Regions from separate parts of the Mesorhizobium sp. USDA 3734 genome, predicted to be linked through region 1. Evidence: predicted binding sites of a transcription regulator. Region 1 holds the regulator's gene; the other holds the start of a gene.
The links. The regulator PhoB, encoded in region 1, activates phosphate uptake and scavenging genes when phosphate is short. The targets are predictions, from matches to a motif close to TGTCATNNANCTGTCAT.

Region 1 (7,312 bases):
TTGTCTCCAGACATGACGATCGCTGCCGAGGCAGCCGCCAAGATCAAGATCGAGGTGAAGAACCTCAACTTCTACTACGGCCAGTCGAAGGCGCTGAAGGACATCACGCTGTCCTTGCCCGAGCGCAGCGTCACCGCCTTCATCGGGCCTTCGGGTTGCGGGAAGTCGACGCTGCTGCGCGTCTTCAACCGCATCTACGAACTCTATCCCAAGCAGACCGCCGAGGGTCAGGTGCTGCTTGACGGCCAGAACGTCCTCGACCGCTCGCAGGATCTCAACCTGCTGCGGACCAAGATCGGCATGGTGTTCCAGAAGCCGACGCCATTTCCGATGTCGATCTATGAAAACATCGCTTTCGGCGTCAGGCTCTATGAAAAGCTCAGCAAGTCCGAGATGGACGGCCGTGTCGAGCAGGCGCTGAAGCGCGCGGCACTCTGGACCGAGGTCAAGGACAAGCTCAACGCCAGCGGCCTCAGCCTCTCCGGCGGCCAGCAGCAGCGGCTCTGCATCGCCCGCACCGTGGCGGTGAAGCCGGAAGTCATCCTGCTCGACGAGCCGGCCTCGGCGCTTGACCCGCTGTCGACCGCCAAGATCGAAGAGCTGATCGACGAGTTGCAAGCCGACTACACGATCGTCATCGTCACCCACAACATGCAGCAGGCGGCGCGCGTGTCGAAGCAGACGGCCTTCATGTATCTGGGCGAACTGGTCGAGTTCGACCGCACCGAGAAGATCTTCACGTCGCCCCGCGAGAAGCGCACGCAGGACTACATCACCGGCCGCTTCGGCTGAGTTCAGGCATACGAGGGACAAGATCATGGGCGAACACACAGTCGCTTCTTTCGACGAGGATCTCGGACAGATCAGCAGGCTCATCAGTGACATGGGCGATCTCGCCGGCTCGATGGTCGGTGGCGCCACCAAGGCGCTTTTGAATTCCGACAACGCCCTGGCACAGCGCGTCGTCTCCGACGATGCGATCATGGATGCGCGCCAGCGCGAGCTCGACGACCGCGCCATCACCTTGATCGCCAAGCGGCAGCCGATGGCCGACGATCTGCGCCATGTCGTCGGTTCGATCCGCATGGCCGGCGATCTCGAACGCATCGGCGACCTTGCCAAGAACATCGCCAAGCGCGTCGGCACCGTCGGCCTCAGCGTCACGCCGCGCGAGTTGTCGCATTCCATCGACGCAATGGCGCAGCTGGTGCTGATCCAGGTGCAGGGCGTGATCGAGGAGTATGCGGCCCGCGACGCCGCGGCCCTGGCAAAACTGCGTGCCGACGACGAACGCATCGACGTCAAATACACCTCGGTGTTCCGCGAACTCCTGACCTACATGATGGAAGACCCGCGCAACATCACGGCCTGCACGCATCTGTTGTTCTGCGCCAAGAACCTCGAGCGCATCGGTGACCATGTGACCAACATCGCCGAAAATGCCTATTATGTTCTGACCGGCACGCAGCTGCCCGCCAATCGTCCGAAGCAGGACGAGACGGCAATGTCCGCGCCGGCGGCATGACGACAGGGGTGACCAGTCTATGATCGCGCCACGCATCATGGTGGTGGAGGATGAGGAGCCGCTAGGCGTGCTGCTCCGCTACAATCTCGAATCCGAAGGCTACCAGGTCGAGGTGGTGACGCGCGGCGACGAGGCCGAGATCCGGCTGCAGGAGAACGTTCCCGACCTTCTGGTGCTCGACTGGATGGTGCCTGCGGTTTCCGGCATCGAACTCTGTCGTCGGCTAAGAATGCGTCCCGAGACCGAGCGGCTGCCGATCATCATGCTGACCGCGCGCGGCGAGGAAAGCGACCGCGTGCGTGGCCTGTCGACCGGCGCCGACGACTATCTGGTCAAGCCGTTCTCGACACCGGAATTCATGGCTAGGGTAAAGGCGCTGCTGCGCCGCGCCAAGCCGGAAGTGCTGTCCAGCGTGCTCAAGGTCGGCGACATCGTGCTCGATCGCGAGTCGCACCGGGTCTATCGCAAGAAGAGCGAGATCCGGCTCGGGCCGACCGAATTCCGCCTGCTCGAGTTCATGATGCGCCATCCCGGCCGCGTGTTCTCGCGCAGCCAACTGCTCGACAATGTCTGGGGCGAGACGATCTATATCGACGAGCGCACGGTCGATGTGCATGTCGGCCGGCTGCGCAAGGCGGTCAACAATGGCCGCATGCCGGATGTCATCCGCACCATTCGTGGGGCCGGATACGCGATCAGGGAAGACTGAACTCCCTCGTTTGAACTCACGCCACGTTCTTGCCGGTGAGGCCGGATCTCGTCTGCGCGCCGGGTGCAAAAATCTCCTGGTCGACGAAGGTCAGCGCGCGCATGGCGCAGCCTTCGCGGATCAGCGGCAGTTCGTTCGGCTCGGTGTCGAAGGAAATCGATTTCGAGTGCTGGCCGCCGGCGGTCTGGGCAATCGCCTTGCGCAATGCGGGCTCGATCAGGTCGAAGGCAGCGGCGCTGACGCCGACCATGGCAACGGGCGCCGGATCGATCAGCGCGAACAGGCTGCCGAGACCGTAGCCGAGCGCTTCGCCGGCCTTGCGATAGGCCTCGCGCTCGGGGCCATCCTTTTCGCGGGCCGCGGTCGCCAAGGCGCGCATGTCGGCGTCGCTGACATCGGCGACGGGTTCTGCGTCCTCACCCAACTGCCTGGCGTTGCGCCAGATGGCGTAGTTGCCGGCATAAGCTTCGACGCAGCCGCGCCGTCCGCAGCGACACAGCGCACCGTTCGGCTGATGGATCATGTGGCCGAACTCACCGCCCGAGGAATGAGTGCCGGTGAACAGCTCGCCCTTCAGCACCAGGCCCATGCCGATGCCGTGCGACAAAAGGATGGCGATGAAATCGTCGCGGTAGCGATCAGGATCTCGCCATCGCAGCGCTATCGCCATCATGTTGCAGTCGTTTTCCATGGTGGCGGGGATGCCGAACTCGTCCTCGAGTATGTCGGCGAAGGCGATGTCGGTGTGCGGCGTGATCGGCGACCACAACATGGCGCGGGCGCGGGTGTCGGTGATGCCCTGGATCGCCAGCGCGATGCGGGCGACGCTGCGGACGTCAAGGTCGGGGTCCTCAAGACGGCGCCGCACGATGGCGACGCATTCGCCGATCAGCGCCTCGCGGGACATCGTCAATGTGTCCAGCCGGCGCTGTTCCTCTGATATCACTTGGCCGGCATAGTCGATGACGGCGACGGAGAGAAAATTCAGCGACAGCACCACGGTCATCACCGCCGCCGCTTCCGGATTGAGGCCGAGGCCGACCTGCGGCCGGCCGCGTTTGAGCGAGCCGGCCTCGCTTGGTTTGCTTTCGGTCAGGATGCCTTCGCCGATCAGGTCGGAGGAGATCGCCGATATGGTCGAGTGGCTGAGGCCCGTGGTCGCGGCGATCTCGGTGCGTGATGGTTGTCCGGCGCGGCGCACGGCCGCAATCACCATCGCCCGGTTGCGCCGGCGCAAATCGTCGTGGCGGATTCCGACCGACATGTTTACTCAAGTCCTCCCGGTCGCCGCGGCTCTCCGTGCCCCTCGAACGCTGTCGGCAACGCAGGCAAATACTGGCAGAAGCCGCCCACTCTGTCATTTATTTATTCCGGAGCTCGAAAAAAATTCGCGAGCACATCAAAATCCATCAGAATCAATGTTGACAGCGTTCGGGTGTTGGACCAGTATTTTTTCGAGGCTCGAAAAAATAGAGCCTCTGTGCCGGCCTTCGGGTCAGTTTGGTCGCGCCATACGCGGCGCAGGGAGGATATTATGAAAAGATTCACAGCCGCCATCCTGGCGGGTGCCGCCATGTCGCTGACGCTCGCGTCGGTTGCGCAGGCGAAGGACAAGGTCATTGGCGTTTCGTGGTCCAACTTCCAGGAAGAGCGCTGGAAGACCGACGAGGCCGCCATGAAGACGGCGATCGAGGCCGCCGGCGACAAGTACATCTCCGCCGATGCGCAGTCCAATCCCGGCAAGCAGCTTACCGATGTCGAAAGCCTGATCTCGCAGGGCGCCAATTCGCTGATCATCCTGGCGCAGGATGCCTCGGCCATCGGCCCGGCGGTGCAGAAGGCGCTGGACGAAGGTATTCCGGTCGTCGGCTATGACCGTCTGATCGAGAACAAGGACGTCTTCTATCTGACCTTCGACAATAAGGAAGTCGGCCGCATGCAGGCCCGCGAAGTGTTCAAGGTCAAGCCGGAAGGCAACTATGTCTTCATCAAGGGTTCGGGTGCCGATCCGAATGCCGACTTCCTGTTCTCGGGCTCGATGGAAGTGCTCAAGGAAGCCATCGACAGCGGCAAGATCAAGAATGTCGGCGAGGCCTATACGGACGGCTGGCTGCCCGCCAACGCCCAGAAGAACATGGAACAGTTCCTCACCGCCAACGACAACAAGGTCGATGCCGTGGTCGCGGCCAATGACGGCACAGCCGGCGGCGTCGTCGCGGCGCTGACGGCGCAGGGCCTTGCCGGCACCGTGCCGGTCTCGGGTCAGGACGGCGATCACGCCGCGCTGAACCGCATCGCGCTCGGCACGCAGACCGTGTCGGTGTGGAAGGACGCGCGCGAACTCGGCAAGAACGCCGCAGAGATCGCCTCGCAGCTCGCCGACGGCAAGAAGACGAGCGACATCGCCGGCGCCAAGGACTTCACGACGCCTGGCGGCAACACCGTCAAGTCGCTGTTCCTGACCCCGGTTGCCATCACCAAGGACAATCTCAACGTGGTCATCGACGCCGGCTGGATCAAGAAGGACGAAGTCTGCGCGGGCGTCGCCGCCGGCACCGTCGCGGCCTGCAACTGATCTGGATCACGTCGAAATATCTGAACGCCGCGGCCTAAAAGCCGCGGCGTTTTCTCAAAAAGATTTGTGTTTCCGCATCACGCGGATAGCTTCTAGGCTGGGTTCCGGCATCCGCGTCAGACGGCCAGCCGGTGGGAGGAAATCATGACCGATACGACGTCCAACCCGCAGGCCGACACAGCACGTGCGTCGGAACTCGGCGCGGTCGCCCGGTTCCTGAAGGCGACCGAGATCGATACCCGCATGCTCGGCATGATCGGCGCCCTGCTGATCATCTGGATCGGGCTGCATGTCATTTCCAGCCTGCGCCTTGGCGTCAATCCGCTCGATTTCGACAGCCGCACCTTTCTCACGCCGCGCAATCTGTGGAATCTGTCGGTGCAGACATCGGCGGTCGCCATCATGGCCTGCGGCATGGTGCTGGTCATCGTCATGCGCAACATCGACCTCTCCGTCGGTTCCGCCGAAGGCCTGATCGGCATGGTGATGGGCTTTGCCCAGGTGCATTTCCTGGTCCGGTTTGTCGGGCTCGAACTCGGCAATCCGTGGATCTGGGTCCTGGCATTGGTCATCGGCCTGGCGCTCGGCCTGCTGATCGGGGCCTTTCAAGGCTTCGTCATCGCATATCTCGAAGTGCCCGCCTTTATCGTGACGCTGGGCGGACTGCTGGTCTGGCGCGGTGCCGCCTGGTGGGTCACATCAGGCCAGACGGTGGCACCGCTTGACGCCACCTTTCAGCTCATGGGCGGCGGGCCATCGGGATCGATCGGCGCGACCTGGAGCTGGGTCGTCGGGGTCGTCGCCTGCCTCGCCGTGGTGTTTGCGCTGTTCAACGGGCGGGTGCAGCGCAAGCGTTTCCGTTTTCCGCTGCGTCCGATCTGGGCCGAGACGCTGCTCGGCGTCGTCACCTGCGCCGTCATCATGGGTGCGGTCTGGCTCGCCAATTCCTATCCCTGGCCGATCGGCATCGTGAACAGATATGCGGCCGCCAACAACATCACCGTTCCCGAAGGTGGCCTGTTCATCGCTCACGGCATAGCCATACCGGTGTTGATGGCGATCGCCGTCGGGCTGGTCATGACCTTCATCACCAACCGCACCCGTTTCGGCCGCTATGTCTTTGCCATCGGCGGCAATCCCGAGGCTGCCAATCTCGCCGGCATCAACACGCGCTGGATCACCATGAAGGTGTTCATGATCATGGGCGTGCTGGCGACGATCGCCGCCGCGATCTCCTCGGCCCGGCAGAATTCGGCGACCAACGTGCTTGGAACTCTGGACGAACTGCTGGTCATTGCCGCCGCCGTCATTGGCGGCACATCGCTCGCCGGTGGCTCGGGAACGATCATCGGTGCCATGCTTGGCGCGCTGCTGATGCAGTCGCTGCAGTCCGGCATGGTGCTGCTCGGCGTCGACTCGCCGCTGCAGAGCATCGTCGTCGGCGCCGTGCTGGTCATCGCCGTCTGGCTCGACACCGTTTATCGCAAGCGCGTCTAGGAGGCATGCCATGACTGACAAGACTGCTCCTGCAGCCACCGCGCTGATCGACATGAGGAACATCTCGATCGCCTTTGGCGGCATCCGCGCTGTCGACGACGCCTCGATCGATCTCTTCCCGGGCGAGGTCGTGGCGCTGCTCGGCCATAATGGCGCCGGCAAGTCGACGCTGATCAAGATACTGTCCGGCGCCTACAAGCGCGACTCCGGCCAGATCTTCGTCAATGGCGAGGAGGCATCGATCTCCAACCCGCGCGACGCCAAGAAGTATGGCATCGAGACGATCTACCAGACGCTGGCATTGGCCGACAATGTCGACGCCGCCGCCAACCTTTTCCTCGGCCGCGAGTTGATGACCGCCTGGGGCACGCTCGACGACGTCGCCATGGAGGCAGAGGCGCGCAAGGTGATGGGCCGGCTCAACCCCCGCTTCCAGCGCTTCAAGGAGCCGGTGATCAAGCTGTCGGGCGGACAGCGGCAATCGGTGGCGATCGCGCGCGCCATCCTGTTCAACGCACGCATCCTGATCATGGATGAGCCGACGGCAGCGCTTGGTCCGCAGGAAACGGCGCAGGTCGGCGAACTGGTCAAGCAGCTCAAGTCCGACGGCATCGGCATCTTCCTGATCAGCCACGACATCCACGACGTGTTCGAGCTCGCCGACCGGGTCTGCGTCATGAAGAACGGCCAGGTCGTCGGCACGGCCCGCACCACTGACGTGACCCAGGACGAGGTGCTCGGCATGATCATTCTGGGCAAATGCCCGCCCGGCGCCATTCCTGGACCGGGGGCGCTGAAGATCGCGGCCTGAGACCGCTGAAGATTGCGGCCCGAGGTCAGACCAGATCGCGGGTTGCCGATCACGTGATGTGCCAGCCGTCAGCATGGCTTGGCCTTGCCATTGTGTTGGCGCGGCGACTTGCCCATAAAGGTCTCAATTCGCTCAGGGACCACATCATCCGTTGAAGAAGCTTTTTCCAATCGTCGCGTTCATCGCCGTTGCGCT
Region 2 (7,312 bases), 7.3 Mb from region 1:
CCGGAAGTCTACGAACTCGCCGACACGCTGCATGTTTTCCGGCGCGGCAAATTGGTGGCGACGCACGGTTTCCGCGCCGCCAGCCACGAGGACATTCTCACGCAGGCGCTCGCCGAGAAACAAGAAAAGCTGGGAGGACAGATATGAGCACCGAGGCGATTGCTGTCGAAAAACCGAAGCGCAACTATAACGTCCTGTTCGGGCTGACGCTTCTGGCGCTGCTGGTGCTGCTCTGGATCGTGCTTTCATTGGCAACGACGAGCTTCGCCTCCGGCAACAACATCGCCAATCTTTTGCGTCAGGGTTCGATGATCGCCATCATGGCGGTCGGCCAGACCTTCGTCATCATCACCGGCGGCATCGACCTGTCGGTTGGCGCGGTGGTCGGCTTCGCCACGGTCGTCGTCGCCATGATGATCAATGCCGGCTTCCCCATCTGGCTAGCCATCCTGGTGACGCTGCTGGTCGGTGTTGCCATCGGCATGTTCCACGGCTTCGGCATCGTCAAGATGGGCCTACCGCCCTTCATCATCACGCTGGCGACGCTGACCTCGCTGCGCGGTATCGGCCTTTTGATGACCAACGGCAATTCGATCAACATCAACAGCGACACCTTCACCGCGTTCTCGCGCAATTCCTTCATCGGCATCCCCAATTTGTTCTGGATGGTGATCTTGGTCGGCATTCCGGCCTATGTCTTCCTGCATCACAGCCGCTGGGGCCGGTATCTGTTCTCGGTCGGCTCCAACGCCGAGGCCTCTCGCCTGTCCGGCGTCAATGTCCAGCGCACCATCTACATGGCCTACACGCTGTCGGGCCTGTGCGCGGCCTTCGTCGGCGTGCTGCTGGCCGCCCGCATCGGCATCGGCAACCCGACCCAGGCCGAAGGCTGGGAGTTGCAGGCGATCGCCTCGTCGGTGATCGGCGGCACCTCGCTGTTCGGCGCCGTCGGCTCGGTGCACGGACCGTTGCTCGGCGCCTTCATCCTCGCCACCATCAACAACGGCGCCAACCTGCTCAACGTCAACTCGTTCTGGCAGCGCATCATCACCGGCGCGCTGATCATCATCATCGTCTACTTCGACGGGCTGCGCCGTCGCGGCAAGTGAGCCAACCCCACAATCAATGGCCGGCCCGACATGACTGCCGGGCCGGCGATTTCTCGACAGACTGGATTGAAGCATGAAAGCCGTCGTCTGCCGCTCGCCCGGCGACCTTGTCCTGGAAGACCGTCCCGCGCCCGGTGCGCCACCTGCAGGGTGGGCGCTAGTGGCGGTCAGCCATGTCGGCATCTGCGGCACCGACTACCACATCTTCGAGGGCAAGCATCCGTTCCTCGCCTATCCCCGCATCATGGGCCATGAAGTATCGGGAACGATCGTCAAGACCGGCGACGGCGTCGAACTGGCGGTTGGCGAACCCGTCGTCATCAACCCCTATCTTTCCTGCGGCAAGTGCATCGCCTGCCGGCACGGCAAGCCGAATTGCTGCGTCAGGATCGAGGTGCTCGGCGTGCATCGCGACGGCGCCATGTGCGAACGGATCCTGGTGCCGGCGCAAAACCTCTATCCGGCCAACGGCCTGTCACTGGCTGACGCCGCTGCCGTCGAGTTCCTGGCGATTGGCGCGCATGCCGTGCGGCGCTCACGCGCCGATCCCGGCGCCCGCACCCTGGTCATCGGTGCCGGCCCGATCGGGCTTGGCACCGCCATCTTCGCCCGCATCGCCGGGCTCGACGTGACGCTGCTCGACATGAGCAGCGAAAGGCTCGCCTTCGCCGCGAATGAGCTTGGTTTCCAGACCCTCGACGGCTCGTGCGGCGCGGAGCCCGATCTGGTTAGGGAGGCGACATCAGGCGAAGGCTTCGATGTGGTCTTCGACGCCACTGGCAACACCCAGTCGGTGCGGTCGGCCTTCGCCCATGTCGCGCATGGCGGGACGCTGGTGCTGGTCTCCGTCGTCAAGGACGACATCAGCTTTTCCGATCCGGAATTCCACAAACGCGAGATGACGCTGATCGGCAGCCGCAACGCGCTGCGCGCCGACTTCGACCATGTCGCCGCCTCGATCCGCAACGGCGCCGTACCGCTGGCCAAGCTCGTCACCCACCGCACATCGCTTGCCGAAACGCCGTCCGATCTCGCCCGCTGGGCGCATGAGAAATCCGGCCTGATCAAGGCTGTGATCGAGGTTGGGTCATAACATGGCAGACGGTGAACCCGGCCCGAATTGACGACGCCCGAGCCAGGTCGACCCCCACTCCGTCTCGGCTTCGCCGAGCCACCTCTCCCCCGATCGAAGGGGTAGAGGAAGGGTGCGAGTTCACCGACCTTGGCGCCCTTCCTCTCCCTCCGGAGGGGGGAGAGGTGGCGCTGCGAAGCAGCGACGGAGTGGGGGAAGCCGGTCCTCAAACGCCAAGCCGCTGACAAGTGAGCGCGGCCGAGCTAGGCCGTCACTCCCTACAGCGCCGACAGCTTCAGTTCCACCCGTTCGGCCGGGAAGCGCGACTCGGAAAACTGGATCGGCTGGCCGTCCGGCGTGACGTTGACGGCGACCGTGACCAGCACGATGGCGCCCGGCTGCAGGTCGAGATCGGCAAGGTCCGCCGCATCGGCATGGCGCGCCGACAGAACGGTCGATTGCCTGAGATAATCGTCGATGCCGAACCGCGCCAGCGATGCTGTGATCGAGCCGGTCTCAGCCATCGCTGCATCGATGCCGGCAAAGCGCCTGGCATCGAACCAGCCGGCCGCGCGCGATACCGGCCGTCCATCGGCTTCGCCGCGCGTCTCCAGCCGGATCACCTCGGCCCCCCTGGCAAGGCCAAGGCCTTCGGCGACGCGCTGGCTGGCCGGCTCGACCGACGAGGCGAGCAGGACGATGTGCCGTTCGGACGTTTGCCCCTGCAAGCCTGTCGAAAAACGTGTGCGCGCGCCAATCGGATAGGACAGCCGCTTGCGCGACAAGACGAAGGTCCCGCGCCCCTGCTCGGCCCGCAGCACGCCTTCCTGCACAAGGGCTGATATGGCGCTACGCACCGTGTGGCGGTTGACGCCATAGCGCTCGGCCAGTGCCACCTCGGGCGGCAGCGCGGCATTCTCCGCGAAATCGCCGATGGCGATCGCATGCAGGATCTTGTCGGCAATCTGCCGCCACAGCGAAACGCCGCTGCGCCGCTCGATGCTGTCCGCTGCCAGCCGTCCGACCATTGATTGCCCCGCCTTTTAGCCCTGTCATCCACCCGTCATGGACTCGCGCTAGATAATGGGTATAATTTGTATAGTTGTCTATATCAATAGATAAATTTAGCAAAGAGGAATGCTGATGCGAGGACAGGAAGCCCGCGACCAGGCCGAACGCAAGGCCGCCATGGCAACATTGGCGCAATCCAGCGGCGATGACATCGTCCGGCTCTGGAACGAGGCCGGCCTGCCTTCGGACGCTGAGCTGCTGCGCGGCCCCGAGACCGGCCTGGTCACCCTGCGCGGCCGCATCGGTGGTGGCGGCCGCGCCCTTCAATGTCGGCGAAGCGACCGTCACCCGCGCCACAGTCCGGCTGCCGTCCGGACAGGTCGGCCATTGCTATGCGCTTGGCCGCGACAAGCAAAAGGCAAGGCTGGCGGCCATCGCCGACGCGCTGTGGCAGGACCCTGCCCGCCGTGCCGATATCGAAACCAGAATACTGGCGCCTTTACGGTCGGCCCTGACCACGGCGCACGAGAAACGCCGCGCCGAGACGGCGGCAACGAAGGTGGATTTCTTCACCATGGTTCGCGGAGAAGACTGATGGACATTGCAGCGCAATCGATCGAGGGCGGTTTCGCCGATCCGGTCTTCAATGCCCAGACCGTATTCCGAGCGGTCATGGATGCGATGGCACGGCCGGGCAGTGTGCAACCCCTGCCGGCCTTCGCTCGCCCGCCGGCGCCGCTCTCGGCAAGCGCCGGCGCCATAGCGCTGGCGCTTTGCGACAACGACACGCCGCTGTGGCTCGACCCGGCTCTGCAAGCTTCCGCGGCGGTCAAATCCTGGCTTGGCTTCCACACCGGCGCGCCCTTGGCCAACACGCCGGCCGATGCGCATTTCGCTTTGATCGCCACGCCGGCCGAGATGATGTCGTTGGACGGCTTTTCGCAGGGCACGCAGGACTATCCCGACCGCTCGACCACACTGATCCTGCACGTCAGCGATCTCGTCTCCGGCACACCGCTGTTGCTCGAAGGTCCCGGCATCGAAACCAGCGCCACGATTGCACCGGCGCAGATGCCGCGTCATTTCGTCGAGCAGTGGAAGCAGAACAACAAGCGTTTTCCGCGCGGCGTCGACATCATCCTCGCCACCGCTGATGGCATAGCCTGCCTGCCGCGCACGACGCGCATCAAGACGATGGAGGCGTAAGATGTATGTCGCGGTAAAAGGTGGCGAAGCGGCCATTGCCAACGCCCACAGCCTGCTTGCCGACCGCCGGCGCGGCGACCGTTCGGTGCCGGCCCTTCGCCTCGACCAGATCGTCGAGCAGCTGGCGCTCGGCGTCGACCGGGTGATGAGCGAAGGCTCGCTCTACGACCGTGAACTGGCGGCACTCGCCATTGTCCAGGCACGCGGCGACATGATCGAGGCAATCTTCCTGGTGCGTGCCTATCGCACCACGCTGCCGCGCTTCGGCTACTCCAAGCCGATCGACACCGCCAACATGCTGGTCGAGCGGCGCGTGTCGGCGACCTACAAGGACCTGCCCGGCGGCCAGTTGCTTGGGCCCACCTTCGACTACACGCACCGGCTGCTCGATCCCGAGCTTGCGGCCGGCGCCGATGTCGCCGAGCCGCTGCAGCGCGAGACTGAAGCGCAAGCCATGCCGCGCGTTTCGGCGATCCTTGCCCGCGAAGGCCTGATCGAGCCGGACGGCGACATGCCGCAGGACCATGTCCCCGGCGACATCACCCGTGAGCCGCTGGAATTCCCGATGGCGCGCGACATCCGCCTGCAGGCGCTGTCACGCGGCGACGAGGGTTTCCTGCTGGCGCTCGGCTATTCCACGCAACGTGGCTATGCCCGCAACCATCCCTTCGTCGGTGAGATCCGCATCGGTGAGGTCGAGCTGGAGCTCGACGTGCCGGAACTGCCTTTCGCTGTGCCGCTCGGCACGGTGCGGGTCACCGAGTGCCAGATGGTCAACCAGTTCAAGGGTTCGGCCAAGGCGCCGCCGCAATTCACCCGCGGCTACGGGCTCGTCTTCGGCCAAAGCGAGCGCAAGGCGATGGCGATGGCGCTATGCGACCGGGCGCTGCGCGCCTCCGAGCTCGGTGAGGATGTCGTCGCCGCTGCCCAGGACGAGGAGTTCGTCATCTCGCATTCCGACAACGTCCAGGCGACCGGCTTTGTCGAGCATTTGAAGCTGCCGCATTATGTCGACTTCCAGGCCGAACTCGATCTCGTGCGCCGCATGCGCGCCGAATACGACGCGCACGAAAACCCCGCGAAGGTCGAAGAGAAGCGGGAGGCCGCGGAATGATCGAAGGCCTGTCCCACATGACTTTCATCGTCCGCGACCTCGACCGGATGACCGAAATCCTGACCGGAGTTTTCGAAGCGCGCGAAGTCTATGCCAGCGACGCCAAGCAGTTCTCGCTGTCGCGCGAAAAATTCTTCCTGATCGGCGACATCTGGATCGCCATCATGGAGGGCGAGCCCTTGCCGGAGCGCAACTACAACCACATCGCCTTCAAGATCGACGACGCCGATTTCGACCGCTACGCCGAGCGCGTCGGCAAGCTCGGGCTCGACATGCGGCCGCCACGCCCGCGCGTCGAGGGCGAAGGCCGCTCGATCTATTTCTACGACGATGACAACCACATGTTCGAACTGCACACCGGCACGCTCAATGAGCGGCTGGCGCGCTACGCCAAGGGATTTGAGGTCGCATCATGACCGACATCGCCACCTACAACTTCGCCTATCTCGACGAGCAGACCAAGCGGATGATCCGCCGGGCGATCCTCAAGGGCATCGCCATTCCCGGCTATCAGGTGCCCTTCGCCTCTCGTGAAATGCCGATGCCTTATGGCTGGGGCACCGGCGGTGTCCAGGTCACCGCTTCGATCATCGGCCCCGATGACGTGCTGAAGGTCATCGACCAGGGCGCGGACGACACCACCAACGCGGTGTCGATCCGCGCCTTCTTCAAGAAGGTCGCCAATGTCGCTGTCACCACCGATACCGCCAGCGCCACCATCATCCAGACCCGCCACCGCATCCCCGAGCATCCGCTGACGGCGGGCCAGGTGCTGGTCTACCAGGTGCCGATTCCCGAGCCGCTGCGCTTCCTGGAACCGCGCGAAACCGAAACGCGGAAAATGCATGCGCTGGAGGAATACGGCCTAATGCATGTCAAACTCTACGAGGACATCGCCAAGCACGGCCGCATCGCCACCACCTATGCCTATCCGGTCAAGGTCGAAGGTCGCTATGTGATGGACCCGTCGCCGACGCCGAAATTCGACAATCCCAAGATGCACCGCTCGCCGGCATTGCAGCTGTTCGGCGCCGGCCGCGAAAAGCGCATCTATGCGGTGCCGCCGTTCACCGAAGTGGTCAGCCTCGACTTCGAGGATCATCCGTTCGAGGTGCAGACCTTCGACCAGCCCTGCGCACTGTGCGCCGCCGAGAATGTCTATCTCGACGAAGTCATCCTCGACGACCATGGCGGCCACATGTTCGTCTGCTCCGACACCGATCACTGCGAGAAGCGGCGGGCGGACGGCCATCGCGGCCATCTTGCCCCGGAAACCCATCTTGCCTCTGAAACAATGGAGCCGGCGCGATGACCGACGAACCGCTGCTGCGCGTCTCGGCGCTCTCCAAATTCTACGGCTCGCGCGTCGGCTGCGACAACGTCTCCTTCGACCTGTGGCCGGGCGAAGTCCTGGCTGTCGTCGGTGAGTCCGGCTCCGGCAAGACGACATTGCTCAACTGCCTGTCGACGCGGCTGCTGCCCAGTTCCGGCACCGCCAGCTACCGCATGCGCGACGGCCAGTTCCGCGAACTTTACCGCATGAGCGAGGCCGAGCGCCGCTTCCTGATGCGCACCGACTGGGGTTTTGTCCATCAGAACCCCGCCGACGGCCTGCGCATGACGGTATCGGCCGGCGCCAATGTCGGCGAGCGGCTGATGGCGGTCGGCGACCGTCACTACGGCAAGATCCGCGCCACCGCCGTCGACTGGCTGTCGCGTGTCGAGATCAACGAGGACCGCATCGACGACGAGCCGCGCGCCTTTTCCGGCGGCATGCGCCAGCGCCTGCAGATCGCCCGC

Region 2: phnF (phosphonate metabolism transcriptional regulator PhnF) is a predicted target of PhoB. The motif match lies at 3,232-3,248, and genes of this name have one in related genera.

Annotation. Positions count from the first base shown of each region.
Region 1 is NZ_JBWCCW010000001.1:7,368,356-7,375,667, forward strand. Features, by position in the region: gene pstB (phosphate ABC transporter ATP-binding protein PstB) at 1-792, shown strand, start outside; gene phoU (phosphate signaling complex protein PhoU) at 818-1,525, shown strand; gene phoB (phosphate regulon transcriptional regulator PhoB) at 1,545-2,234, shown strand; gene ACZ89F_RS35380 (ROK family protein) at 2,251-3,498, opposite strand; gene xylF (D-xylose ABC transporter substrate-binding protein) at 3,769-4,809, shown strand; gene ACZ89F_RS35390 (sugar ABC transporter permease) at 4,954-6,306, shown strand; gene ACZ89F_RS35395 (ATP-binding cassette domain-containing protein) at 6,317-7,117, shown strand; gene ACZ89F_RS35400 (CHASE domain-containing protein) at 7,269-7,312, shown strand, end outside.
Region 2 is NZ_JBWCCW010000001.1:71,697-79,008, reverse strand. Features, by position in the region: gene ACZ89F_RS00420 (sugar ABC transporter ATP-binding protein) at 1-147, shown strand, start outside; gene ACZ89F_RS00415 (ABC transporter permease) at 144-1,109, shown strand; gene ACZ89F_RS00410 (zinc-binding alcohol dehydrogenase family protein) at 1,183-2,202, shown strand; gene phnF (phosphonate metabolism transcriptional regulator PhnF) at 2,460-3,209, opposite strand; partial or broken gene phnG (phosphonate C-P lyase system protein PhnG) at 3,325-3,787, shown strand; gene phnH (phosphonate C-P lyase system protein PhnH) at 3,787-4,398, shown strand; gene ACZ89F_RS00390 (carbon-phosphorus lyase complex subunit) at 4,400-5,512, shown strand; gene fosX (FosX/FosE/FosI family fosfomycin resistance hydrolase) at 5,509-5,928, shown strand; gene ACZ89F_RS00380 (alpha-D-ribose 1-methylphosphonate 5-phosphate C-P-lyase PhnJ) at 5,925-6,824, shown strand; gene phnK (phosphonate C-P lyase system protein PhnK) at 6,821-7,312, shown strand, end outside.